2 regions of the Azoarcus sp. KH32C genome follow, and region 1 is predicted to be linked to the other one. Evidence: riboswitches for the same ligand, from Rfam matches in the RefSeq annotation. Region 1 holds a riboswitch; the other holds the start of a gene.
The links. A riboswitch is a leader RNA that binds a small molecule or an ion and turns the genes downstream of it on or off. The one in region 1 is predicted to bind cyclic di-GMP.
Positions count from the first base shown of each region.

Region 1 (8,460 bases):
TCCCGACGCCGCAGTCGGAACCCGTGACGTGTTCGATTACGCATTCGCTCCCGGACGGGCGGAAGAAGACGGTCAAGCTTCGCATCCTCGACATCAGCGGAGGTGGACTTGCGATCGTCGTCCCACCCGACGAACTACCCTTCCTGCCGGGCATGGAATTCAACCGCTGCCACCTCGAGCTTCCGGACAACGAGTCGCTGGAAGTCGGGCTGAAAGTGCGCAACCTCTACACCGTGGAAAAGCCCGGCAGCGGCATTGCCACCCGTGCCGGCTGCGAATTCTTCGGGCTTTCTCGGCAGATGATGGCCCGGATCCAGCGCTACATGTTCAGACTGGAGCGCTCGCTCCGGGCATGAGGACAGGCGTCGCGATCAGAGAATGAGATCCGACGCCGACAAGGACGCAAGGTTCGTCAGCTGGATCGCGAACTCCGCGTCCGAATCCGCATCGGTGTTGCCGTAAAGCACGCCTCCCGCGAATTTCAGCTGGCCGGCGCTCGTGAACGCAGCATCGGCGCCAAGTATGACGGCGCTGAACGCATCATCTCCGGCCGTCACCGAATTCGCATCGAGGGCGGAAAGATCAATCCGGTCGGATCTCGTCTTGAAGTCGGTGATCACGTCCCAAGTCGAACTCGTGACGCCCATCTCCGAAAGGTTGTTGAAATCGAAGGTATCCTTGCCGGCGCCGCCGGTCAGAATGTCCAGGCCGCCGCCACCCACGAGGACGTCGTTACCCGCCTTTCCGTCCAGGTGGTCGCTTCCATCTCCACCTTCCACGCGGTTTGAGGAGGCGTTGCCGATCAGCACATTGTCGAGTTCGTTGCCGTACACGTCGAACAGACCCTTTCCGGTGACCGTCACGTTCTCGATCGCCCAGAGCGATCCGCCCGCCAGATCGACCGACATCGCCGACAGCTTCGACGTGTTGGAATACGCGATCTGCACGGTGTCCGTGCCGCCCCCGACCACCTCCCAGACGTTTTCAAGCTCGCCGGCCTGATCGAGCACGAAGGTGTCGTTACCCAGGCCACCGCGGAAGGTATCCACCCCCCGCCCGCCTGTCAGCAGATTGTCTCCGTCGTTGCCGGTGAGAACGTTTGCGAGCGCGTTGCCAGTGCCATTCGTGTTCGCAGTGCCGACGAGGGTCAGGTCCTCGATGTTGTTCTTGAGCGTGTAGGAAACCGACGACACCACCTGGTCCACACCGGCGCCGAGCAACTCGGTCACCTTATCCCCCGCGTCGTCGACGACGTAGGAGTCGTCCCCGGCCCCGCCGTAGAGCTTGTCGGCCCCGCTCCCGCCATCCAGCCAGTCGTTGCCGTTGCCGCCCGTGAGCGTGTCCGCACCACCAAAACCGTAAATCAGGTCGTCGCCTGTGGTTCCGACCAGCTTGTTGACCGCATCGTCGCCATTCACCGTCACGCCCGGCAAGGTCGTCGCCTCGAGCGCGTAGCTGCCGGTGCCGTCGAACGCATCGAAGGCGGCGAGGTACAAGGTGCCACTTTGGACCGCCGTGTAGCGGATCTCCGAATTGAGCGTCCCGTGTGCATCGTCGTTATAGGCAAGCAGCACTCCGTTCGACCCGCGCAACTCCAGAAACGGGTCGAGATTGCCGCTCGTCCGCTCGAGCGAAAAGACGTAGGTGGTACCCGCGACGACGTTGAGGCCGAAGAGGTCGCCGTCGTTGGCGGTTTCGATCACGCCGGCCTGGGCCGCGCCATTCACGTCCACATTACCCGTCGTGCTGATGTCCAGCGGATAATCGTCGGACTGGATCGCGACATCGTCGTTGAGGACGATTGCGCTGATCGTTGCGTCGCCCAGTTGCAGTCCCGATGAGGGCGCCGAAAGGGTGACGGCAAAGGACTCGTCGCTCTCGACCGTGAGATCGCCCAGGACCGAAACCGTGAAGGTGTGCTGCGTCTCTCCCGGCGCAAAGGTCAGCGTTCCGCTCGTCGCGCCGCTGAAATCACCGCCGTCGGCCGAGTCCGCGCCGTACCCGGCCACGCTCCAGCCCACCGTTTGTGTCGTCTCGGCAGCGACGCTGAGGCTCGCTGTGAAGGTATAGAGCACCGTTCCCCCATCGCCTTCGAACTGCGAAACGGCATCGCTCGCCAGCGAGACGACGGGAATTTCGGCGGCAGCCTGTCCCGTATAGTCGCTCGCTGACCGGGTCACGTCCCCCGCGAAGGCGAAATATTCAATCCCCACGATGGTGTCGACGCCCGTGACATCGCTCGAGAAGGTGAAACTGTGGCTACCCGAATTGTAGGTGACGGTGTAGCTCGCGATGGAGCCCGAGAAGAAGGCCCAGTCGGTTCCCGCGCCCCCGTCGATATAGTCGTTGCCGGCCCCGCCGGTCAGGTCGTCGTTGCCGTCGAGGCCGTACAGGCTGTCGTTGCCCGCACCGCCGTCCAAGCCGTTGGCGAGGCTGTTGCCCGTGACGGTATCCGCGCCGGCGCCACACACTGTGTTCTCAATATTGGTCGAGTACGCGATGGCGATGTTGTACGTCATGTCGTTGCACGACGAATACGATCCCGGCGCCAGATTGACGACGCTGTCGGTCGTCCAGCCGGTCAGATCGAGCGTGTCGTTGCCGCCGGCATCGTAGATCGTAAGGATCGGGTTATGGTTGATCGAGAAATCGAATATTGATGCCATCGGCCCGACGACGTTGGAGCCGAAGCCATATGTCGTGTCGCCGGTGCGGGTCGTCGTATCCGCGCCGTAGATCGTCTGGATCGCCATGACGTCATTGAGCATGGGAGTCTGCGGCGAATAGGTCCTGCCATCGGCGCCGACCCAGTCCGCCCACGCCACCAGCCCTTCGCCGCCATCGGACCCGGTTCCCATCGAGGGCCCGAAATACGACATCACGGAGTAGACGGTGCTGTCCTGGTAGCTCGACGGCGTCCAGGTTCCGGCGCCGTTGTAGTCACCCATGTGATCCAGGCCCAGAGAATGGCCGATCTCGTGCACATAGGTTTCGAAGCCGTACTTGCCGATTTCGGGCGAGGTCAGAGTGCTCTCGGTGACGTTGAACCAGACGCTGCCGGTGGTCGGGAAATAGGTGTGGGCGTAATCCACGCCGGTGCTGCTCATCCCGAACTCGATGTTCGACGCCGAACTCGTCGTACGGGCGAAATTCACGGCGATCAGGTCATTCCAAGCGGTCAGGGCCAGTTCGGCATAAGCCTGCTCGGTCGCATTGAGGTCCTGGAAGCCCGTCGCCTCGGAGGAGCCGTAGATTCCGCTGGACGTTGTCGGAAACGCGTAGGTGATCGTGGTGCCGGACCAGCTCTGGCCGGATACGAGTTGGTCGATGACTTGCTGGTTCGTCCACGATGGAAGTGCCATTCCCTGTCCTGTCCAAATGTGCGCATAGCACGACGGAAGATGGGAAGGATTGCCGATGTGTGAAACGAAGGGGCAGGCAACCCGGCCACCCGCCCTGAGCGATCAGGGGAAGGGTCCGCGGCTTTGCGTCCGGGGGTTTCCCACCCGTTTGCCATAAAAATTCCGCCGACTATAACATGCCGTTGGCGAATTTACTCAGCCCCCACCGGGGGAATTAACGGACTTGCAGCGTCCTGGGCTGCCGGCTTTAGACCGGCATGTTCATGATGTCCTGATATGAACAACAAGCCAATAACTATTTGAATTTTCTGATAACTTTTAAGGCCGACTGCGCGTTCTGCCCGCGATTCTGCCCAACGCCACAAAAGTCTCACGCTGCGACCCTGACGCCAACCCGCCGCCAAAACCGCCAAATTTGGGGCCGCGCCGCGACCCTCGGTATCTTGATTCCTGTCGGACGCTACTGCACGCAGCAAGCCCACACTGCAACGCAGCCGATGACAGGACAACCGCTATTGAGATGCGCAGGACAAGCCGCCGAGGGCGCTTTCGAGACTACTGACATGATTCTACCGCAACATCCCGAACCGCTGCTTCGGCTCCCCGACGTTCTACGCGTGGTCCCCGTATCCAAGTCGACGTGGTGGGCGGGCGTAAAGTCCGGCCGCTTCCCGGCACCCGTGAAGCTCGGCACCCGAATCACCTGCTGGCGGGCCAGCGACATTGCGCGACTGAGTGCGGCTGCCTGAGCCGCTCGCTATATGTAATAGGCCCGGCCCGTCGGGCCTGTCTCCGGAGAAGCCGCATGCAGCTGCCCACCCTGCGGAAGCGCACCATCGAAAATTGGGTCGCCAACGGGCAGATGCCCCGCCCTCACGCGACCGGCGGGCGCCGCGTGTATTGGCGGCCCGACGTCCTCTATCGATGGCTGGATGAGCGCCTCAATCCCGACATGGAAAACGGCGTTCGCGGAGCGACAGCACCGTATCCAACCGAACGCCAGAGCGAGAACACGGTGACGACGGCGGGACGCAAGCCCGGCCGTCCGCGCCGTCCTCTATCGATGGCTGGATGAGCGCCTCAATCCCGACATGGAAAACGGCGTTCGCGGAGCGACAGCACCGTATCCAACCGAACGCCAGAGCGAGAACACGGTGACGACGGCGGGACGCAAGCCCGGCCGTCCGCGCAAACCCTTGCCTTCACTGCTTCGTCTGGCGGGCGGTTAGTGCAGTCGCCGGTCAGTGGATGTGGGACGCGCTGTCCCACGCTGCGGCACCTGCTTCTCCCCGAGCCCGCCGCAAAACACCTGGTCTAGACACCAAGCCGCAGGATGGAACCGTACGTCCGACGCCTCTCCGCTGACCACAAGTCAGGCCGCAATCGCTGAGCCGCCCCCCCCCCACCCCCACCAGACCGCTCTCCAGTCGGTCGTATATAACACTTGTATTTGACACTATGAGTGTTATATTAACTCCAACGGAATGGAGAGGCCATGGAACCCGCAAAGACGTACACCTTCGACGAGCTCTGCACCCTCGTCGAGTTGCCCTCACGGACTGTGCGCTACTACATCCAGCTCGGCCTCGTTGACCGGCCTGATGGCGCCAACCGCGGCGCCCGGTACGCGACGCGTCATCTCGAGCAACTCCTCACCATTCGGAAGTGGCAGAGCGCGGGGCTCTCACTCGAGCGCATACGTGAACTTTTGCAGGAGCCCCAAGCGAATGCCCCCCCTACGCGCAGACGAGGTCCGGGGACGGTCGAGGTGTGGAGCCATCTCGTCGTTGCGGAGGGAGTCGAACTACACGTCGAGTCGGGGATGTCAGGGCTGTCGCCCGAGGAACTCCGGGAATTCTTTCGCGGCGTGACGGCGCAGTACGAGCTTATCCGCGGTCGCAAAAATCAGGACGGTATAGAGGGGAACAGCAATGACTGAGCAAATCGGCATCCGTACAAAATCCGGCGAAAACCTCGCGCTCAAGGGCGTCGAGGCAACGGCACGCCTTGCCGGACTCCTCGCCACCACGACCGTCGTGCAACAGTACGAGAACACGACGAACCGTAACCTCGAGATTGCCTATACCTTTCCCCTGCCGGTCGATGCGGTGCTTTTGAGCTTCGCGGTGAGCATCGGTGACCGCCGCTACTGCGGGGAGGTCGTGCCACGAAGCAAGGCCGAAGCGCAGTATGAGGAAGCCGTCGAGTCCGGTAACGCTGCATTCCGCCTGCAGTCCGCCGGCAAAGGACTCTATACGGCCACCCTTGGCAATGTGCTCGCGGGTGAAGCGGTGCGCATTGAGCTCAAGTATTCCGAGCCTCTCGCCTGGAACGGCCAAAATCTCCGCTATCGGATGCCGACCACACTCGCCCCGCGCTACGGCGAGCCCGGACACCTCGAGCCGTGGCAGCGTCCGGACGTCAGTGTCACTGCCGAATATGGGCTCGCGGTGCAGGTCGAGCTCTTCGGCGAGCTCGCTACTGCCTCCGTCGCCTCACCGAGTCATGCGATTCGCGTCAGTGCCGAACCCGGCGTCCTTAAGGTCGTCCTGGCGGGCACAGGCGCCTCGATGGACCGGGACTTCGTCCTGGAGATGCTGGCTTCGAACCTGACGTCTATCGCTGTCACCGCCTCGGCCCTCGACACCCATGTCGCGATGCTGACGCTCTTACCCCCCGCCGTCCCGTCTGACGCCCCCCGCGACACGGTGCTTCTTCTCGACTGCTCGGGGTCCATGGCCGGAGACAGCATTCGTCACGCCAAAGAGGGGGTGCAGCTCGCCCTCGGGCATCTCACCTCGGCCGACCGTTTCGGAATCATCGGCTTCGGCTCGAATGTCATTGCGCTCGCCCCTAAGCTACAGGCAGCCAGCGACCACGCGTTAGACCAAGCACGCCGCTTCGTGGCCGAGCTGGGGGACCTGGGCGGCACTGAACTCACTCGTGCGCTTGAAATCGCCCTCACCTACGCCGCCGGGCGGCCGCTCGACATACTGCTCCTCACCGACGGCGAAGCTTGGAATGTTACCGGCGCAATCGCCACGGCGCAGCGCCTCGGCGCGCGGATTTTCACCGTCGGCATCGGTGCGGCCGTCGCCGAGGACACCGTACGCACGCTCGCGGACGCGACAGGCGGCGCATGCGAACTCGTCTCCCCCAATGAAGATATGAGCGCGCGCATCGAGCGACACTTCATGCGCATGCGTCAGCCGCGCATCGAGGATGTTGAAATCACATGGCCAGTCAAACCGCAATGGGTCACTCGTCCGGCGCGCGCAATCTTCGCGGGTGACAGTTACTCGGTGTTCGCGGGCTTCCCTAGCCGTGTTGCAGGCGATTTCACCGCAACAGTGAAGTACTCGGAAGCCGGGATGAATCGCGAAATTCCCGTTCGCCTCAATTCCGCGAAGGCACTCGACACCTCCATCGTGCGCGTCGCCGCCGCTTCACACCTGCCCGTTCTCGCTGAGACATCCCGTCAGGACTGGGCTGTGCGTTACCAACTGATAACCGACGATACCGACTACATCGTCACTCTCGCCCGTTCCGCCGAAGAACGCGCCGCCGAACTCCCTGCAATGCACATCGTGCCCCACCAGCTTGCCGCGGGTTGGGGCGGCACGGGGACCGTACGGTTTTCTCGCCAGGGACCGGTCATTGCGGAGAGCGCGGCACCCTACGCCATGAGTTCCAGTGTGCCCTTCAATTTCGATATCCCCGCCGTCATCCGCAGGGCTTCACCTAAGCGCAGCCTCGATAGCTTTACCGAGCCGCGACAGGACACGCTCTTCGACGAATTCCTGACTCGCCTGGCGCGACGTGCACATCGGCGATTCCTGGGCGGTCTGCCACTCAGCCGTGGCGACCTGATGAAAACCCATGTTCCCCCGGAGCTGCTGTCCGTCTTCGACGAGGCACTGGCCCAGGGTTTCTCTGAGCTTCAAGTCGCTTGCGCCCTCCATGCAGCCCTCTTGCTGCACGCTTGCGCGCGAGCCCTCGGTGCGCGTTTCGAACTGACCGTGGACAAACTGCTTATGACCGAGCGACCCGACGGCGACCTGCAAGAGCGCTTCCGGTCGGTACTCGATGTCCTGTGGGACATGGCAAGGGCGAACGTGCCATGCGAATCCGCCTATGACATCCCGGCCTTCCTGCGCAGGCAGGCGGACTAGATGAGCCCCCGCGCCGGCACAGCACCGCCGGCGCGCAGCCCACGCTATCGAACGCCGAATCCGCATTTCCGGCGCAACGCACCGAGCCGTTTCCCCAATGCCCTCGCTGGGACTAGCCAGTAACTTAACGTGCTGCTGACGAGCTAGCAGATGGGGGGCTCGTTGTGCGCGGCCCATGAGGCGATAAGATATGCAGGTCTCTTAGCCCCAAGTGCGACTGTGAACCTATCTGAATCCGTATTTGAACCCTTGGTCGCCTTGCAGCGCGAGGTGCAGCGAAAGCTCGGTCGATGTTTGATTCGGCTTCAGCAGTACGAGCGGTTAGCGAAAGCTATCTTGGCAGAGCAGGAGATTGCGGGGCCGTTGAGCAAGCTGCAAGCGATTCGTGAACGCCGGATTGCGGAGGTATCAACGAAGACCTTAGGACAGCTTGCAGGCGCTCTGGAGCAGGGCTACCTATCTCCCACCCTTGGCCAACCCGACCGTGTCAGCGACGACGAGCCACAGGGCACATCCAATGAGATTTGGCTGCGCCACACGCACTGCATTGAGCTTTCACCCGAAAAGCATGCTGAAGTGGTCGCCGACATCAAGGCCCTGGTTGCTCTCCGCAATGAACTGGTGCATCACTTCCTTGAAGTGCAGGACATTTTGAGCATCGAGGGCTGCGTCAAAGCGGACCGGCACCTCGACGACTGCTACGAGCGCATCGACCGGAGCTACCGCGAGATGCACGGCTGGGCTACGACCGGGATGGAAGCGAAGCAGCGCGCGGCGGCCTTCATGCAGACGCCCGAGTTCATCGACATGCTGCTCCACGGCATTCTTCCCGGCGGTGGTGTGCATTGGGAGGCGAGTACTATTGTGCGGTTGCTGCGTGAGGCTGAGACCAAACTCGCGAATGACGGCTGGACGCTCCTCAAGGA
Region 1 is NC_020516.1:1,569,972-1,578,431, reverse strand. It holds gene AZKH_RS06995 (flagellar brake protein) at 1-356, shown strand, start outside; gene AZKH_RS06990 (M10 family metallopeptidase C-terminal domain-containing protein) at 372-3,362, opposite strand; cyclic di-GMP riboswitch class I at 3,435-3,525, opposite strand; gene AZKH_RS27970 (helix-turn-helix transcriptional regulator) at 3,860-4,111, shown strand; gene AZKH_RS06985 (AlpA family transcriptional regulator) at 4,168-4,437, shown strand; gene AZKH_RS06980 (MerR family transcriptional regulator) at 4,858-5,301, shown strand; gene AZKH_RS06975 (VIT domain-containing protein) at 5,294-7,534, shown strand; gene AZKH_RS06970 (OST-HTH/LOTUS domain-containing protein) at 7,898-8,460, shown strand, end outside.

Region 2 (18,599 bases), 2.3 Mb from region 1:
GCAGCTGCACGGCCTTGCGGATCTGACCCTGATGGCCCTTGACCACCGGGTTGTAGGAGCGCATCGAGATTTCCTTGGGATACTCGAATTCGCACTTGTGCATGCTGACATCCTTGGGGATGTCGACCAGCACGGGGCCGGGGCGGCCGCTCTTCGCGAGATAGAAGGCCTTCTTGATGGTGCTGGCGATGTCGCGAACGTCCTTCACCAGGAAGTTATGCTTCACGCAGGGACGGGTGATGCCGACCGTATCGACTTCCTGGAACGCGTCCTGGCCGATCGCGGCGGTGGGGACCTGGCCGCTGATGATGACGAGCGGAATGGAGTCGCAATACGCGGTGGCGATACCGGTGACCGCGTTGGTGGCGCCGGGGCCGGAGGTCACGAGTGCGACACCGACCTGCTCGGTGCTGCGGGCGAAACCGTCGGCGGCGTGTACTGCGGCCTGTTCGTGGCGTACCAGGATGTGGCGTACCTTGTCCTGGTTGAACAGCGCGTCATAAATGTAGAGGACTGCGCCGCCCGGGTAGCCGAACACATACTCGACCTTTTCTTCCTGCAGACACCTGATTACAATTTCCGCACCAGTCAGCACCATTGCAAACTCGCTATTATCACGTTCCAAACAGAGAACGTTACCGGGCACACGGTAATTGGTCAAGGCTGCCGCGGCGACGCAACAGGCGGCGGATAGACCGGTCTTCACAAGGACTTCCAGCTGGCTTTCCGGGCAGAACTCTCCGCATTCCTCCAAGGAATCGAAAAGCGTGCGTTCAAGCAGGCGGTATACGCTCTGCGCAACGAGGACGCGGCGCTGGATGCGGTGCAGGACGCGATGCTCAAGCTGTCGGTGAGCTACGGCGACCGGCCGGCCAACGAATACCCGATGCTGTTCCAGCGCATTCTGCAGAACGTCATCTATGACGCGCTGCGTCGCCAGAAGGTGCGCAACGCGTGGACGACGCTGCTGTCATCTTTCGTCGGCGACGGCGAGGAGGATGCAGACAACGATCCGCTCGACACCATCGCGGGGATTCCGGAAGGCGATCAACCGGATACGCCGCATCGGCAGTACGAGCAGGCGCGGGTGCTCGAGGCGATCGAGCGCGAGATTGCACGCCTGCCCAATCGTCAACGCGAAGCCTTCCTCATGCGTTATTGGCAAGAGATGGATATCGCCGAGACCGCTGCTGCGATGGGTTGTTCGGAAGGGAGCGTCAAGACGCATTGCTCGCGCGCAACGCAGACGCTGGCAGCGGCCCTCAGAGCCAAAGGAATTGTGCTATGAAGACGCAGGATTTCAACGAGGAAAGGCTTGCGCGGCGCATGGCTGCGCATCTGTCGGCAGGCGCGCGCGATGTCGACGACCGTATCGGGGAGCGTCTGCGCCTTGCGCGCGAACAGGCGCTGGCCGCTCATCGTCCGCGTCCGGGGCTTCTCGCTCGGCTCGCGATGCCTGCGCTGGTGCGCGGGCTGATTCCGCCCGTGGCACGCCCGGCCGCGGTCGCGGTGCTGCTCCTCGCGGTGCTTTTTGCCGGCGATTACTACGTGACGTGGTCGCGCGTGGCGAGCCTGCAGGATGTCGACATGGCGCTGCTGATCGACGACCTGCCCATCGACGCTTATCTCGACAAGGACTTCAAGGCATGGCTGCAGGACGATTCGCGGTCCTGATCGCCGCGCTGTGGCTTGCGATGCCTGTGGACGCGGCGGTGACCGCGATCGGAGCGCCGCGGTGGCAGGCTTTGTCTTCCGGCCAGAAGGAGGTACTTGCGCCGCTCGCCGACGACTGGAATGATCTCGACGACGTGCAGCGGCAGCGCTGGCTCGGTATGGCGGACCGCTACCCGCGGCTGACGCCCGAGGAGCAGGCGCGGATCCGCGCCCGCATGCGGGACTGGGCCACGCTCAAGCCCGAGCAGCGCGCGCGCGCGCGTGACCAATACCGGACCCTCCGCAACATTCCGCCTGACCGGCGCGAGTCGCTGCAGGAGTTATGGCAGCATTACCAGAGCATTCCCCCGGAGGAGCGCCAGCTCAAGCCGGGACCCCGCGCACCGCGCATCATCCAGCAGCCGCCCGTGCGCGGTAACCAGGAATGAAGAAAAAGAAAGAAAGACCGAATCCTTCCAGCCCATCTTCCGTGTCGATTGCCAGCCATCCCGCGCAGGTGGAACTTGCCGGCCTGCGGCGCCGGCTTGCGAGCCTGTTGTATGAGGCCTTGCTGCTGCTCGGTGTGCTGGCGCTGACCTTCATGGTGCCTTACCTGCTGCTGGGCATTTTTTTCCACATCACGCCGGCCGGCTGGGTGGAATGGGGGCATCTCTACGTCGTGCTCGGCGCCTATTTCCTGTGGTATTGGTGTCGCCGCGGGCAGACGCTCGCGATGCAGACCTGGCGGCTGCGCCTGGTGACGGCCGACGGCCGCGCGCCCAGCCTGCCGGTGGCTTGGCTGCGCTATACACTCGCATGGCCGTCGGTGCTGTGCCTGGGCTTCGGGCTTGCATGGGCACTGATCGACCGGGATCGCCAGTTCCTGCACGACCGCCTTGCGGGGACCCGAATCGTAATGTTGTCCTGACGCGGCCTGCCGGCCGGAGAATCGCGATGAAAACCGACCAAGCACCGAGCATCGAGCGTTCCGATTACCGCCCCCTGCCGTGGCGGGTCGATCACGTCGAATTGCATTTCGCCCTCGACGAAGAGGCGACCGTCGTCACGAGCCGGCTGCGCTGCACGCGTAACCGTCAGGTTTCTGCCGGACCGCTGCGCCTGCTCGGCGAAGAACTTGAGCTGCTGGGGCTGACGGTGGACGGCGCCGCGCCGGTCGACGGCCAGCTTGCGCGCGGTGAAGGTTGGCTCGAGCTGACACTCGCCGGCGATACGGCCGAGATCGGCGTCGTCACGCGCATCGACCCGCGTGCCAATACCACGCTGTCAGGTTTGTATGTGTCGCGCGGCGGCTTCTTCACGCAGTGCGAGGCCGAAGGCTTTCGCCGCATCACGTATTTCCCCGATCGGCCCGACGCGATGGCGCGTTTCACGGTCACGCTCGAGGGTGACGCCGAGCGCCATCCGGTGCTGCTGTCGAACGGCAACCTGATCGAACAGGGCAAGCTCGACGGTGGGCGGCACTACGCGAAATGGGAAGATCCCTTCCCGAAGCCGTCTTACCTGTTTGCACTGGTCGCGGCGAAGCTCGTCGCGTTGGAGCGGCGCGTGACGACCGCGTCGGGGCGCGAGGTGCTGCTGCAGGTGTGGGTCGAGGACGGCAATCTCGATCGCACCGGGCATGCGATGGAGTCGCTGGTGCATTCGATGCGCTGGGACGAGGAGGTGTTCGGCCTCGAACTCGATCTCGACCGCTTCATGATCGTCGCGGTGAGCGACTTCAACATGGGCGCGATGGAGAACAAGGGCCTCAACATCTTCAACGCCAAGTATGTGCTCGCGAAGCCAGAAACCGCGAACGACGTCGATTACGAGAACATCGAGAGCGTCGTCGCGCACGAATACTTCCACAACTGGACCGGCAACCGCGTCACCTGCCGCGACTGGTTCCAGCTGACGCTGAAGGAAGGCCTGACGGTTTTCCGCGACCAAGAGTTCTCCGCCGACATGCTTGCGCAGGCCGCGGGCGCGGAGGGGGCTGCGTCCGCCCGGGCCGTCAAGCGCATCGATGACGTGCGCGTGCTGCGGGCGGCGCAGTTTCCGGAGGATGCGGGCCCGATGGCGCATCCGATCCGCCCCGAGAGCTATCACGAGATCAATAACTTCTACACCGCGACGGTGTACGAGAAGGGCGCCGAAGTCATTCGTATGCTGCATACCCTGCTCGGCGCGGAAGGTTTCCGCAACGGCATGGATCTGTACTTCAGCTACCACGACGGACAGGCGGTGACCTGCGATGACTTCGTCGATTGCATGGCCGAGGCCAACGGCGTCGATCTCGATCAGTTCATGCGCTGGTACAGCCAGGCGGGTACCCCGCGCCTGCGGGCGACAGGCAGTTACGATGCGGCGGGTCACCGCTACACGCTGACGTTGTCGCAGCACACGCTCCCGACGCCGGGGCAGGCGGAAAAGCTGCCGCTCGCGATTCCGGTTGCAGTCGGCCTGATCGGACCGGACGGCAAGGATCTGCCGCTGCGGCTCGAAGGCGAGCTGCATGCCGGCGGCACGACGCGGGTGCTCGAGCTCAAGGGGGCCGAGCAGAGCTTCGTGTTCGCCGACGTGTCCGCCGAGCCGGTGCCCTCGGTGCTGCGCGGCTTTTCGGCGCCGGTGATCCTCGAAGTCGACGAGGACGATGCGCGGCTCGCATTCCGCATGGCGCACGATACCGATGCGTTCAATCGCTGGGATGCGGCCCAGCGCTTCGCCGAGCGCGTGATTCTCGGCCTGACGGCGGACGTCGCGGCAGGCAAGGCCTTGCACGTCCCCGAAAGTTTCGTCGCGGCCTTCCGCGCGATGCTGACGGACGGGACGCTGGATCCGGCTTTCCGCGCACAAGCGGCGGCGCTGCCGTCAGAGGGATATCTGCTCGAGCGCATGGCCGTGGCCGATCCCGGTCCACTGCGCACGGCGTTGATTCATCTGACCCGTGCGATCGGTGCGCGCCTTGCCAACGACTGGCTGTCGTTATACAAGACGCTGGAAGTGAGCGGCCCCTATCGTTATCACCCTGGCGATGCCGGGCGTCGCGCGCTGTGCAATCTGGCGCTGAAGTACCTCGTCGCGGCGGGCAGTGTAGAAGGCTTCGACTTGGCGCGGGCGCAATTCGCGCGCTTCGGCAACATGACCGAGGGCTCCGGGGCGCTGGCCGCGCTGATGAACGATGGCGGGGTCGAGCGGGATGCTGCGCTCGCCGACTTCCACAGTCGTTTCCGCGACGACGCGTTGGTGCTCGACAAGTGGTTTGCGCTGCAGGCCGGGGCATGGCGCTGGGATGCGGTGACGCCGCCGGTGCTGGAACGCGTGAAAGCCCTGATGGACGATCCGGCCTTCAGCCTGACCAATCCGAACAAGGTCTACGCCTTGCTGGGTTCTTTCTTCCGCGCGAATCCGGCCGAATTCCATGCTGTCGACGGGAGCGGGTACGCGTTCTGGGCCGATCAGGTGATCGCGCTCGATCGCTGCAACCCGCAAGTGGCCGCGCGCACGGCGCGGGCACTGGAAAACTGGAAGCGTTACGCGCCCGCATTGCAGACGCTGATCCGCAGTCAGCTGGAACGCGTACGCGCCATCGAGGGGCTGTCGCCGGATGTCGCGGAGATCGTCGCCAAGGCGCTGGCGGACTGATGACCGCACCGGGGCGCCTCTGGCCGCCCCGGTGCGCAAGATGCGCAGCCGCGTCGGGCGCGCCGGGCTTCAGGTCGTCAGGTCGCCGGCGATGTAGTTCGACAGGTGGTTGATCGTCTTCTCCTGCAGATCGATGACGGCCTTGACGACGTCACCGATCGTGACGATGCCGGCGATTCGGCCGTGTTCCACGACCGGCAGGTGGCGGAAGCGGTTTTCGGTCATGATGTTCATGACCGCCTCGATGGTGTGCGTCGGAGTGACCGTGCAGACGTTGGGCGTCATCAGGTCGCCCACCGTGGCATCGCGCGAGGTGAGCCCTTTGAGCGCCAGCTTGCGTGCATAGTCGCGCTCCGTGAAGATCCCGACCAGTCGTTCGTTCTCGATGACCAGTACCGAGCCGATGTCCTGCTTGGCCATGAGTGTCAGTGCGTCGAGCACGCTGACCGTCGGCGCGACCGCATGGGCCGCCGTGCCTTTCTGTTCGAGGATCTGCCGCACCGTAACAGTAGTGGAAAGCATCATTGCTGGTAACCCCCGTCTGATCTTGTTGTTCGCTGCCACATCCAGCCTCCCGCCCGCCGGGAGGCTGTTGGCATAGCTTGAAACGAAGTCGGCGCCGATGCAAGCGCCGAATGTCACGATGCAGGGCCTGCGTCAGACCTCGAGGTTGTCGATGAGCCGCGTGCGGCCGAGTTTGGCTGCGCCGAGCACGACCAGCGGGTCGCTGCAATGGATTGGGGGTTGGAGGTCGGCACGTCGGCGAACGGCGATGTAGTCCGGCTGCCATCCGTGCGCGGCGAGTTCCGCCATCGCGTCGGTTTCGAGCTTCAGGAAGTCGTGGTCCCCACCACGCACCGCGTCTGCGATGCGGGCGAGCTGCCGGTGCAGGCGGGGGGCTTCGCTGCGCTCCTCTGCCGACAGATAGCCGTTGCGCGAAGACAGTGCGAGGCCGTCGGCGGCACGGACCGTTTCACCCGGTAGCACTTCGACCGGAATCCCGAGCTGGCGCACCATGTTGCTCAGGACCATCAGCTGCTGATAGTCCTTCTTGCCGAAGAGTGCGATGTCGGGCTGCACGATGTTTAGAAGCTTCAGCACCACGGTCGCGACGCCGCGGAAATGGCCCGGACGGAATTCGCCTTCCAGAATGCTGATCTGCGCGGGAGCCGGATCGACGTGATAGCTCTGCGGCTCCGGGTACATGACCGTCTCGTTTGGGGCGAAGACGTGTGCGACGCCCGCGGCTTCGAGCTTTTCGCAGTCCGCGGCGAGCGTGCGCGGATAGCTGTCGAAATCCTCGCGCGGGCCGAACTGCAGGCGATTGACGAAGATGCTGGCGATGACGCAGTCGGCCCGTTCGCCGGCTTGGCGCATCAAGGTGATATGGCCTTCGTGCAGGTTGCCCATGGTCGGGACCAGGGCCGCCTTGCCGGCGGAGGCGCGGGCGGCGCGAAGGCTTTCGATGGTGTGATGGATCTGCATGAGTCGAGGTCTCTAGGCTGGGACGGGGCTCGGTGGCAAATCAGTAGCAATGCTCGGGGGTGGGGAAGCTGCCGTCCTTGACGGCACTGACGTAGCTCGCCACGGCCTCGTCAATGCTGGCGGCTCCTGCCATGAAGTTCTTGACGAAGCGCGCCTTCTTGCCGGGATAGACGCCGATCATGTCATGCAGGACGAGCACCTGACCATTGCAGTCTGCACCGGCGCCGATGCCGATCGTGGCCATCGAGGTGAGGCTCGCGGTGATCTCGCGGGCGACGGTCGCCGGTACCATTTCCAGCACCAGCAGACCTGCGCCGGCCTGTTCGAGCGCGAGCGCGTCGGCCTTCAAACGGGCCGCGCCTTCTTCGCTGCGGCCCTGGACGCGGTAGCCGCCGAGCTGGTGCACGGATTGCGGCGTGAGGCCGATGTGCGCGCAGACGGGAATGCCGCGCTCGACGAGGAAGTGGATCGTCTCGGCCATGAAGGCCCCGCCTTCGAGCTTGACCATTTGCGCGCCGGCAGCCATCAGGCGCGAGGCGTTGCGCAGGGCCTGGGTGGGGCTTTCCTGGTAGCTGCCGAAGGGCAGGTCGGCGACGATGAACAGCCGGCTGCTGCCGCGTGCGACGCATTCGGTATGGTAGACCATGTGCTCGACGGTGACGGGGAGCGTCGATTTCTGTCCCTGCAGCACGTTGCCGAGCGAGTCGCCGACCAGTGCGACATCGATGCCGTTGCGATCGAGCAAGGCGGCGAAGCTCGCGTCGTAGCAGGTCAGCATGGCGATCTTGCGGCCTTCGGCGCGCATCTTGCCCAGTTCGAACAGGGTGACGGGTTTATCGTCCTGAAGGTAACTCATGGGGACTCCAAGGAAGGGCGCGAGTGTTTCGCAATCGCGGCCGGATGCCGGCCTTGATCCGCGCTCGGGAGAGACTCAGCCGGCGTAGGCGAAGAACTCGCGGTAGCTGCGCATGTTGCGCAGGCGCTCGAGGAGCAGCTCGAAATCGTCGTCGTGATCGACGGGGTTGAGGACTTCGGCGTCGACGATGAAGAGCGGCGCCGCGTCGTACTGGTAGAAGAATCGGGCGTAGCGGTCGGCGACGCGCTCGAGGTATTGCTCGGTGATGCGGCGTTCCGCCTCCATGCCGCGGCGGCGCACGCGTTCGATCAGCGTCTCGGGCTTGGCCTGCAGGTAGATCACGAGATCGGGCTTCGGCGTCGAGACCGGCTTCACGCTCTCGAAGACCCGTTGGTACAGCGCCAGTTCATGGTTCGCGAGATTCAGGCTGGCGAAGAGCGGATCCTTGTCCAGCACGAAGTCCGAGACGATGCGCTGGTGCTTTTCGAAGCTTTCGGTGAGCGTCGCGAGCTGGTCGATGCGCTGGAACAGGAAGTGCATCTGCGTCGGCAGGGCCCAGCGCTCCGGGTCCTGGTAGAACTGCGCGAGAAAGGGGTTCAGTTCCGGCTGCTCATGCAGCGGCTGACCGTCGAGTCGCTCCGCGAGCCGGCGCGTAAGCGAGGTCTTGCCCGCGCCAATGGGCCCTTCGACGACGATGTAACGAGCCTTGTCGAGCATGCCTGGGATCAGCCTTGGTTACGAAAAATGAAATAGACGGCCCCAAGCATACACAAGGCGGCCCAAAGGAAGTCAAGCTTCATCGGCTGTTTCATGTACAGCACGACGAACGGAACGAAGACCAGCAGGGTGATGACTTCCTGCATGATCTTCAGCTGAGCGAGGCTGAGCTCCGTGGCGCCGATGCGGTTTGCCGGCACCTGAAGCAGGTATTCGAACAGGGCGATTCCCCAACTCACCGTCGCGGCGACAAACCAGGCCCTGCCTTGCAGGCTGCGCAAGTGGCCGTACCACGCGAAGGTCATGAAGACGTTGGACGCGGTGAGCAGGATGGCAGTCTGCACCCACGTGGGGAAGGTCTGGAACCAGGCGATCATGACGGGATGGAACGTTCAGGCTGCGGGCGCGAGGCGTTCGATGGCCTGGTCTGCGACCGCGGGGAGCAAGTCGGCGATGGGGCCGCGGCCGGGGATGACCAGGTCCGGGGCGATTTCGGCCAGCGGCACGAGCGTGAAGGCTCGCAGGTGCATGCGCGGGTGCGGTACGACGAGGTCCGGCTCGTCAATGCATTCGTCGCCGTAGAGCAGCAGATCGAGGTCGAGGGTGCGCGGCGCGAGGTGGTATTCGCGCGTGCGGCCCTGACGGCGTTCGAGTTCGAGCAGGGCATCGAGGAGCACGCTGGCGGGCAGTGCGGTGTCGATCGCCGCGACGGCGTTGAAGTAGTCGGGCTGTCCGGCCACGCCGACGGGCGCCGTGCGGTAGACGCTGGAACGGGCGACGAGGCGCGTGTCGGGCAGCGTGCCGAGGGCGGCGAAGGCCGTTTCGAGCGCGGCAACGGGGTCGCCGAGATTCGCGCCGAGCGCGACGTGGGCGCGGACCGGCGCCTTGGCGGGCACCGGATGGCTGGGGGCGACGCTCATGATGCTTCGGTGGCTGTGGCGGTGGCTTCAGCGGGCTTGCGACGACGACGACGGCGTTTGCGTTCGGGGGCCTCCGCGCCGGCGTTCGGTGCATCGGCGAGGAGCTGTTCGCGGGCATCGTGCCCCGCGTGTGCGAAGCGGTCCCACCATTCGGGCAGTGCCGAATCGATTTCGCCCGACTGCGCGCGCAGGCGCAGGAAGTCCCAGGCGGCGCGGTAGCGCGGCTGCTCGATGAGGCGGAACGGGGCCTTGCCGGAGCACTTTTCGAAGCGCGGCTGCAGGGCCCAGATCTCCTTGATGTCGCCGACGATGCGCTTGGTGATCGCGAGCTTGCCGGCCTGCTGGTCGAGCACTTCGTCCATCGCCGAGAAGAGCGCGGGCTGGTTGTGCTCGCCGTTCTTGCGGCGGGCTTCCCAGTTGGCGAGCACTTCGTGCCACAGCAGGGTGGCGAAGAGGAAGCCGGGAGAGACGGGTTTGTCGGCGCGCACGCGGTCGTCGGTATTTTCGAGCGACAGCCAGACGAAGCGCTCGCCGAGCGGTTGTTCGAGGATGACGTCGAGGAGCGGCAGCAGGCCGTGGTGCAGTCCTTCTTCGCGCAGTTGTTTCAGGCAGCGCACTGCGTAGCCCGAGAACAACAGCTTCAGCATTTCGTCGAAGAGGCGCGCGGCGGGAACGTTTTCGAGCAGCGACGCCATGTCGCGGATCGGGTGGCTGGCAGCCGGGTCGAGCGTCAGGCCGAGTTTGGCGCCCAGGCGCACGGCGCGCAGCATGCGCACCGGATCTTCACGGTAGCGCGTGCGCGGGTCGCCGATCATGCGCAGCGTCTTCTGCTGCAGATCGGCGACGCCGTGGTGGTAGTCGATGATCTGCTCGTTGCCCGGGTCGTAGTACAGCGCATTGACGGTGAAGTCGCGGCGCGTGGCGTCCTCGGCCTGCGAGCCATAGACGTTGTCGTGCAGCACGCGGCCGTGCTCGTCGGTGACGGCGTCTTCGGCGGCCTGGTTGGCGCGGAAGGTCGAGACCTCGATCGTTTCGGGGCCGCTCATCACGTGCACGATCTTGAACCGGCGGCCGATGATGCGCGAGCGGCGGAACAGCGCACGCACTTCCTCGGGCGTGGCGCTGGTCGCGACGTCGTAGTCCTTCGGCGGATGGCCGATCAGCAGGTCGCGCACCGCGCCGCCGACCACGAAAGCCTTGTGGCCGTGCTCCTGCAGCGTCATGCAGACCTTGCGGGCGGCAGGCGATAGTTGTTCGCGGCGGATGCCGTGCTGGGTGACGGGAATCAACGCAGGTTCGGTGTTGATGGGCGTGGCAGCGCGGCGAAAGACCTTGCGCAGCAGCTTGCGGATCATTGGCAAGAGGGGTGTTCTGTCAACATAAGCTGCTAATCATAACCGATGACCGGGCGGATGCGTGGATGCATCGCCACGGTCCGGCTCGTCAGCGCAGCGAGATCACCGGCCAACCGGCCGCGGCGGCGTGTGCGCGCAGGGTGTCGTCGGGGTCGACGGCGACCGGATGGGTGACGCGCGACATCAGCGGCAGGTCGTTGTGCGAGTCGCTGTAGAACCAGCTGTACTCGAAGCTGCCGAGGTAGAGGCCGAGCGATTCGAGCCAGTTGTCGACGCGTTCGATCTTGCCGCCCTTGAAGGCCGGCATGCCGCGCGGCTTGCCGGTGAAGGCGCCGTTTTCCTGTGCCGGAATGGTCGCGACGAGATGCGGGATGCCGAATTCGCGCACGATCGGGCCGGTGACGAAGCTGTTTGTGGCGGTGACGACGGCGATCAGGGCGCCGCGTTCGGTGTGTTCGCGCACGAGGGCGCGGGCCTTGTCGGTGATCATCGGCGCGACCGCGGTCTGCATGAATTCGCGGTGCCAGGCGTCGAGCTCCTCCCGCGAGTGGCGGGCGAGGGGGGCGAGCTGGAAGTCGAGGAATTCGAAGATATCGAGGGTGCCGGCCTTGTACTGCTCGTAGAACTGGACGTTCTTCGCTTCCTGCACTTCGCGGTCGAGCACGCCCTTGGCGATCAGGAACTGGGCCCAGGCGAAATCGGAGTCGCCGGCGAGCAGGGTGTTGTCGAGGTCGAATAGGACGAGATCCACAGGTGTTTCCTTGTATTCCGAAGAGGGAGGCACGATTCAGATTTCGAGCCCGGATTGCATCATTTCGCGCAGCAGTGGCAGCGTGACGGCGCGCTTGCGTTCGAGCGAGGCGGTGTCGAGGGCGTCGAGGACGGCGAGCAGGCTCGGCAGGTCGCGCCGTCCGTGGCGCATCAGGAAGTCGATGACGTCGTCGGCCAGACGCAGGCCGCGGCGCGCGGCCAGCGTCGCGAGGATCGCGGCACGGGATTCGTCGTCGAGCGGACGGACCTCAAAGATAAGGCACTGGCCGACTCGGGTGCGCAGGTCTTCGCGCAGCGCGAGCGCGAGCGGCGGGGCGTCGCCCGCGAGCAGCAGTTTCTGGCCGAGCGTGCGCGAGCGGTTGAAGGCATTGAAGAGGCCGATCTGCGCGGCCGGCGCGAGGGCCTGGATGTCGTCGACGGCGAGCAGCAGATCGGGCGTTTGCGGGAGTTCGTCGGCGACGGTGGCGGCGTCGACGTAGGCGGCCGGCTTGCCGGCCTTGATCGCGGCGTCGACGGTGGCGCGCAGCAGGTGGCTGCGTCCGCATCCGCCGGGGCCCCACAGGTAGAGGTGGCCGGGGAGGGCTTGCGGGTCGAGAAGGGCGGCTATCAGCTCCTGGTTGGCGCCGACGACGAAGTTGTCGAGGGTCGGAGGCGCATCGGGGCGGATGTCGAGTACGAGCTGTTTCATTGCAGCGGGATGTCCGTGGTGGCGTCGCCGAGGTAGAGGCGGCTCGCGAGCCAGGCTTTGCGCACCTCGCGCAGGCCGACGAGGATCGCGGCGCTGGCGGGCAGGGCGACGAGGATGCCGACGAATCCGAAGAGTTGGCCGAAGGCCATCAGGGCGAAGATCACGGCGAGCGGATGCAGGCCGATGCGTTCGCCGACGAGGTAGGGGGTGAGCGCGAAGCTTTCGATCAGTTGGCCGAGGCCGAAGACGATCGCGACGCCGATCAGGGGCGGCCAGCCTTGGGCCTGCAGCAGCGCGGAGATGATCGCGAGCAGCAGGCCGCCGCCGAAGCCGACGTAGGGAATGAAGACGAAGAGCCCGGTCACGACGCCGACGGGCAGCGCGAAGTCGAGTCCAGCGAGCCACAGGCCGGCGCTGTAATAGATGGCGAGGAGCAGCATCACCGAGAGCTGGCCGCGCAGGAATTCGGACAGCACGGAGTCGATCTCGGCGAGGATGCGCATCGTCGGTTCGAGGGCCGGGCGCGGGATGATGTCCTGGAGGCCGGCGAGTACGCGCGGCCAGTCCTGCAGCAGGTAGAACATCACGACCGGGATCAGGAAGAGGCTCGCGACGAGGCCGAGCAGCGCGCTGCCGCTCGCACGCAGTTGGCCGAGGACGATGGGGATGAAGTCCTGGGCGCTCGCCCAGTTCTCACTGACCCAGTTGCGCGCGGAGGCCGCGTCGATCTGCACGTCGACCCCGAAGCGCGACATCAGGAGTGGCGCCACGCGCTGGTTGATGAGTTCGATCAGGTCCGGCAGGCGCCGCAACAGCGCGATGGCCTCGCGGTAGATCAGCGGGCCGAGGATCACGAGCAGGAGCAGCAGAGCGAGCCCCGCGCCGAGGATCACGAGGAGCACTGCGGCGGCGCGTGGGATGCGCCGGGCGGCCATCCAGTTCACCGCCGGGTCGAAGATGTAGGCGAAGACCGCGGCGATCGCGAAGGGGGCGAGGATCGGCGCCAGCGCGTAGAAGAGCCCGATGAGCGCCAGCGCAACGCCGGCCCAGGCGGCGGTTTGCAGACGGTCGGCGCGGGAAGGGTTCATTTCGAGTAAAATCGCGGACTTGGCGCGGGCGAAGAATGGCCCGCGAAACCCGTAAATGTAGCCACTTGGCGTTGCGGCCTCAAGTTCCGCAGCCCGCCGGGTCGGCCAGAACGCGCATCCCGCAAGCCTGAGGAACGATCTTGAGCTCCCCCAAAACTTCGCTTTCCTACCGTGACGCCGGTGTCGATATCGATGCCGGTGACGCCCTCGTCGACCGTATCAAGCCGCTGGCGAAACGCACCATGCGCCCCGAAGTGCTGGGCGGCATCGGCGGCTTCGGCGCGCTGTTCGAGCTGTCGAAGAAGTTCCGCGAGCCGGTGCTGGTGTCCGGCACCGACGGCGTCGGTACCAAGCTGAAGCTCGCGTTCCAACTGAACAAGCACGACACGGTCGGCCAGGATCTGGTCGCGATGAGCGTGAACGACATCCTCGTGCAAGGTGCCGAGCCGCTGTTCTTCCTCGACTATTTCGCTTGCGGCAAGCTCGATGTCGATACGGCGGCGGATGTCGTCGGCGGTATCGCCCGTGGTTGCGAGCTGTCGGGCTGTGCGCTAATCGGCGGTGAAACTGCCGAGATGCCGGGCATGTACCCGGACGGCGAGTACGACCTCGCGGGCTTCGCGGTGGGCGCGGTCGAGAAGTCGGAAATCATCGACGGTTCGAAGATCGTCCCGGGCGACGTGGTGCTGGGCCTCGCGTCGAGCGGTGCACATTCGAATGGCTATTCGCTGATCCGCAAGATCATCGAGCGTGCGAAGCCGGACCTCGACGCCGATTTCCACGGCCGTCCGTTCCGCGACGTCGTGCTCGAGCCGACCCGCCTGTATGTGAAGTCGATGCTGGGCCTGATGCGCGCGATTCCGGGCATCGTGAAGGGCATGGCGCACATCACCGGCGGCGGCCTGACGGAGAACGTGCCGCGCATCCTCGCCGAGAACCTGACCGCGAAGATCGACGCCGCGTCGTGGACGCTGCCGCCGCTCTTCCAGTGGCTGAAGCAGGAAGGCAACGTCGACGACCAGGAGATGTACCGCGTGTTCAACTGCGGCGTCGGCATGGTCGTGATCGTGTCGGCCGAGCAGGCCGATGTGGCGGTCGCGAACCTCGAAGCCGCGGGCGAGACGGTGTATCGCCTGGGCCGCATCGAGGCGCGCGCGGAAGGCGTGGCACAGACGACGGTCGGCTGAGCGCTGCTTGGTGGAGGCGTCCGGATGGAGGCCTCCACCCGCCTGAAAGGCTGCGGGCAGCCTCAGGCTGGGCACCGTCCTGGTGCTTCCGCCGGCCGGACGTTCTATACTGGCCGAACCGTGTCAGGATGCGGGTGAGGGCGGGAGCACATCATGGAAATCTCGAACAGTCTGGCTTCGGCGGATCTCTCGCAACTGCAGCGGACCCTGCAGCCGCAACGCCCGGAGCGCCCTCCGCAGGCACGTGCGCAGGAAGCCGAACAGGCGGACCTGAGCGTCACGATCAGCGATCAGGCGCGTGCGGCGCAGCAGCTCGACGCGACTGTCGCGGCATCCGGTGCGGCCGCGGCGGAAACGGCTCCTCCCGTCGATGCGCCTCCGCGGAGCGAACGCGCCGATGAAGTGCATGCCGGGGCGGGCGGCAACACGCCGCCGCTGCCTCCAGGGCTCGCAGTTCGTGCCGAACACGCGTCGGCTACATCGCCGGCCGATCCCGCCGCGCCGAGAACGCCATCGCGCCAACCGGACGAGGCGACGGCGGCTGGCAACCAGGCGGTGCAGCTCTACCTTGCCAACGCGGCCCAGCCGGAGAACCGGCCCCGCACGGCGCCGATTCGCGCTTCCGCCTGACCAGGCGCGGAAGGCGTTATCAGCCTTCCAGCCACGCCTGCGCCGTCTGGCGCACGGTTGCGGCGAGATCGGGCCGCAGGCAGTCGATCTCCTGCAAGTCCTGCCACGCTTCACGGAACTGCCGCTGCCAGGTGAGCTGCCGTTTCGCGAGTTGGCGCGTCGCGGCAATCCCCTTGAATTTCATCGTGTCGTAGTCGTCCCGTCCGCCGAGGTAGTCCCACACCTGGCGGTAGCCGACGCAGCGCATCGACGGCATGGCCGGGTCGAGGGCGTAGCGGGCGCGCAGCGCCTGGACTTCGGCAATCAGGCCGGCTTCGAGCATCTGGGCGAAACGGTCTTCGATACGCCGATGCAGGACCGCGCGGTCCGACGGCACCAGCGCGATCGTGAGCAGGCGGAAGGGGACGTCGTCGTCTTCGCGCTGCGCGTAGCTGTCGGCGACCGGGCGGCCGGTGAGGCGGACGATTTCGAGCGCGCGCTGGATGCGGTGGCCGTCGTTGGGCTCGAGGCGCGTGGCGGCGTCGGGGTCGAGGCGCGCGAGTTCGGCATGCATCGCCGGCCAGCCGCGCTCGGCGGCTTCGGCGTCGATCTGCCGGCGCAGCTCGGCGTCGGCCGACGGGAGATCCGACAGGCCGTCGCGCAGTGCCTTGAAGTAGAGCATGGTGCCGCCGGCGAGGACCGGAATGCGTCCGCGTGCGGTGATGTCGTGCATCAGCGCCAGCGCATCGGCACGGAAGCGCGCGGCGGAATAGTTCTCCTCGGGCGAGACGACGTCGATCAGGTGGTGCGGGCACTGCGCGCGTTCGTCGGCGCTCGGTTTCGCGGTGCCGATGTCCATATCGCGATAGACGAGGGCGGAATCGACGCTGACGATTTCGATCGGCAGGGTCTGGGCGAGCGCGAGCGACGAGGCGGTCTTGCCGCTTGCGGTGGGGCCGAGGAGAAGGATTGCCGGGGGATGCATCGGGACGCTGAGAGGGCGGAAGTGGCCGCCATGATAGCGACGGCCGCGGCTTCCCGCTCGTTGCGGGAGTGAATAAATCCGCGATGGGGAATGTCCCGGAAGTCGTCAGAAGTGGACGCGCAGGATGACGGCGGCGCGGGAGTCGGTTTCGGTCGGCTGCTGCGGCGAGCGGTGGTTCAGGTCGAGCACCCAGGTGAGGCTCGAAGCGCGCGACAGCGGGATGCCGTAGTCGAGGCCGACCCGCAGCGAGATGGCGTCGGCGACCACCGGCGTCAGGCCGTCGAACAGGGCGCCGGTGCTGGGAGTGCCGGGAACGGGGCGGGAAATCGTGATCGCCAGGCGATCGTTTTCGACCAAGGTGTTGCGGCCGACCACGCCGAATGCGAAGGATCCGTTGCGAACGACGTCTATGGTCGGGCTTACGCCGCTCACCGTCACCGTGGCGGCGAGGGGGACGCAATACTGGGCGCCGACCATCCAGTTTTCGCTGACCTGGTGGCTTGCCCAGGCGGCCGCGCTGCGCGGCTGTCCGCCGCCGAAGCTGATCGGTGCGCCGGAAACGGCGGCCGGACCGGACCCGTGTTTGGGCGTGCGGCCCCATTGCAGTCCGACGGAAGTGTCGTGCGTGATGGAGAGGTCGAAGTGGCCGCTTGCAGCCGCTTGCGCGTGAAGAGGGAATGCCAGGGGGAGAAAGGATTGTGCCGCGACGGGAGCGGAGAGAGCCCCGGTAACGAGGAGCGCGATCAACTTCAGACTGTGCATTCCGGGCCTCTTGGTGTTGCATCAAACGCCAAGAGTGCCTTGCACGAAAAAACGCGAGCAGATCGACTCACCAATCGGCAGCCCCGCTGGTCTGTCCTCGCTGGAGGATTTAACCCGGTGGCTTTGCGGCCCCGTCTTTCGACGGGTGTGCCCTTGACCGAGCTATTTTTGCATGAATGTACGCATTTGTGTCAATCGATTTTGGTCCGATTTTGTGCGCTAAGTATCAGAAATTACGACGGAAAATCACCGCGATGCCTGCGTCTTGCCGGCCGGCTATATGGTCGGCATTCTGACGCAGATCGAAAGTCAGACTGAGGCTCGATGTACGCGGAAGGGGTATGCCATAGTCAATTCCGAGACGCAGTTCGCGATGGGTGCTGGCGAGCGCGATGCGACGCGATTCGAATATCGGTTCCCCGTCCGCGTTGACATCGACCGGTACGCTGAGACGTCCGCTGCCGGCGTTGATGCGCATCGGGCTCGAAAACGTCAGTGTGAGGTGGTCGTCGTCGACGAGAGCGCCGCGGCCGATCAGCGCGAACGCGAAGGCATTGGCGCGTACGCTGTCGAAAGCGCGTATCAGGCCCTTGCCCTGCCCGTCGCTGCGCGCGACCGAATACTGGCCGGCCACCGTCACACTGCCGGTGAGACGATGGCTTGCCCACGCGCCGACGCTGCGGGTACGGGCGCCGTCCAAGCCCATCGCGTCGCCCGAGGTCGCGCCGAGGAAGGACCTTGCCTCGCTGACCTGGATCCATTGCAGTCCGGCCGAGGTGTTGTCGGTCAGGGCGTATTCGAGCTCGCCGATCGCGGCCCGTCCGCCTGGCCGGTTGGCGGCTATCGGAGGAGCGGCCGCGGGAGCGGCCGAGTTCGACGTGCTCGGCGATTCGCCCGAGGCAAGCACGCCGCTGCGAACGCGCAGTTTTCCGAACGCCGTGCCGAAGGCCAGTTGCGTCGAAGGGCGGGCGAGGCCGAGCCACGGGTTGTCGAGGCGCGGCCCCGCCGATGCGAGGCCGAAGTAGCTGCCGGCGAGTGTGCCGGAGGCAAACGCGACCTCGCTGCCATTCGCGAGCCGGAGGACGACGCTGCTCGCGACGAGGCGGGGGGCGTCGACGGGGGTTTGGACCCGCGTCAGGGCCGCATCGGAAACGGCCAGCAGCCGCGAGCCATCGGGGAGTTGTTGCTCGGTCACCTGCAGCGGATGCCCGGCTGCAGCGAGCACATCGGCGATGCTTTCGCGCGAAGGTGGGCGGATGCCGGCGCCGAGGTCGGCGGTGAAGTCACGGTTGAAGGCGTCGACCACGATGCCCTGGAAGAGGCCGGCGCGGGCCGCCGCGCGCAGGCCGCTCCAGGTTGCGACGGAGGCAGTGACGGCGACGCTGGCGGTGCCGCCGAAGCGTTTCGTCGAGCCTTTTCGTGCGGCTTTGCTTACCGGGATGGCGAGTTCGCCGGCAGGCTGCATGGCGCGTTGTACGTTCAGGAGCCCTCTGCCATACACCGGATCGACACCCGGCTCGCCGAGATCCGTGGCGGTCTCCAGGAGGATGGCTGCGACCTGTCCTGCCTTGAGCTGGGGCCACGCCCCTTCGAGGAGCGCAGCGGCGCCCGACGCCACCGCGGTGGAGATCGAGGTGCCGCTGGCGAAGATGTAGCTGCCGTCGGTCCAAGACGAGGCCACATTCACGCCGGGCGCGACGAGGAACCAGTTGGCGGTATCGCCGGCGCGGTTCGAAAAGCTCGCAATCCGGTTGTCGGCATCCGCCGCGCCGACTGCGACGATCTGGCCCTTCGCCCAGCCTTCCTTCGCATAACGTGCTGGCCACAGCGGCGATTCGCCGCCGGTGTTGCCCGCCGCGGCCAAGACCAGCTTGTCGG
Region 2 is NC_020516.1:3,833,356-3,851,954, reverse strand. It holds gene AZKH_RS17160 (acetolactate synthase 3 catalytic subunit) at 1-598, opposite strand, end outside; gene AZKH_RS17155 (RNA polymerase sigma factor) at 719-1,288, shown strand; gene AZKH_RS17150 (DUF3619 family protein) at 1,285-1,674, shown strand; gene AZKH_RS17145 (DUF3106 domain-containing protein) at 1,647-2,102, shown strand; gene AZKH_RS17140 (RDD family protein) at 2,099-2,581, shown strand; gene pepN (aminopeptidase N) at 2,608-5,298, shown strand; gene AZKH_RS17130 (CBS domain-containing protein) at 5,368-5,823, opposite strand; gene panC (pantoate--beta-alanine ligase) at 5,956-6,783, opposite strand; gene panB (3-methyl-2-oxobutanoate hydroxymethyltransferase) at 6,824-7,639, opposite strand; gene AZKH_RS17115 (deoxynucleoside kinase) at 7,715-8,356, opposite strand; gene AZKH_RS17110 (DMT family protein) at 8,365-8,733, opposite strand; gene folK (2-amino-4-hydroxy-6-hydroxymethyldihydropteridine diphosphokinase) at 8,749-9,276, opposite strand; gene pcnB (polynucleotide adenylyltransferase PcnB) at 9,273-10,631, opposite strand; gene AZKH_RS17095 (HAD family phosphatase) at 10,720-11,382, opposite strand; gene hda (DnaA regulatory inactivator Hda) at 11,419-12,090, opposite strand; gene AZKH_RS17085 (AI-2E family transporter) at 12,087-13,178, opposite strand; gene purM (phosphoribosylformylglycinamidine cyclo-ligase) at 13,319-14,365, shown strand; gene AZKH_RS17075 (hypothetical protein) at 14,519-14,995, shown strand; gene miaA (tRNA (adenosine(37)-N6)-dimethylallyltransferase MiaA) at 15,015-15,959, opposite strand; gene AZKH_RS17065 (hypothetical protein) at 16,065-16,721, opposite strand; cyclic di-GMP riboswitch class I at 16,795-16,883, opposite strand; gene AZKH_RS26995 (S8 family peptidase) at 16,948-18,599, opposite strand, start outside.
Region 2: linked by a shared signal. The riboswitch ahead of AZKH_RS17065 (hypothetical protein) and the one ahead of AZKH_RS06990 (M10 family metallopeptidase C-terminal domain-containing protein) in region 1 are both predicted to bind cyclic di-GMP.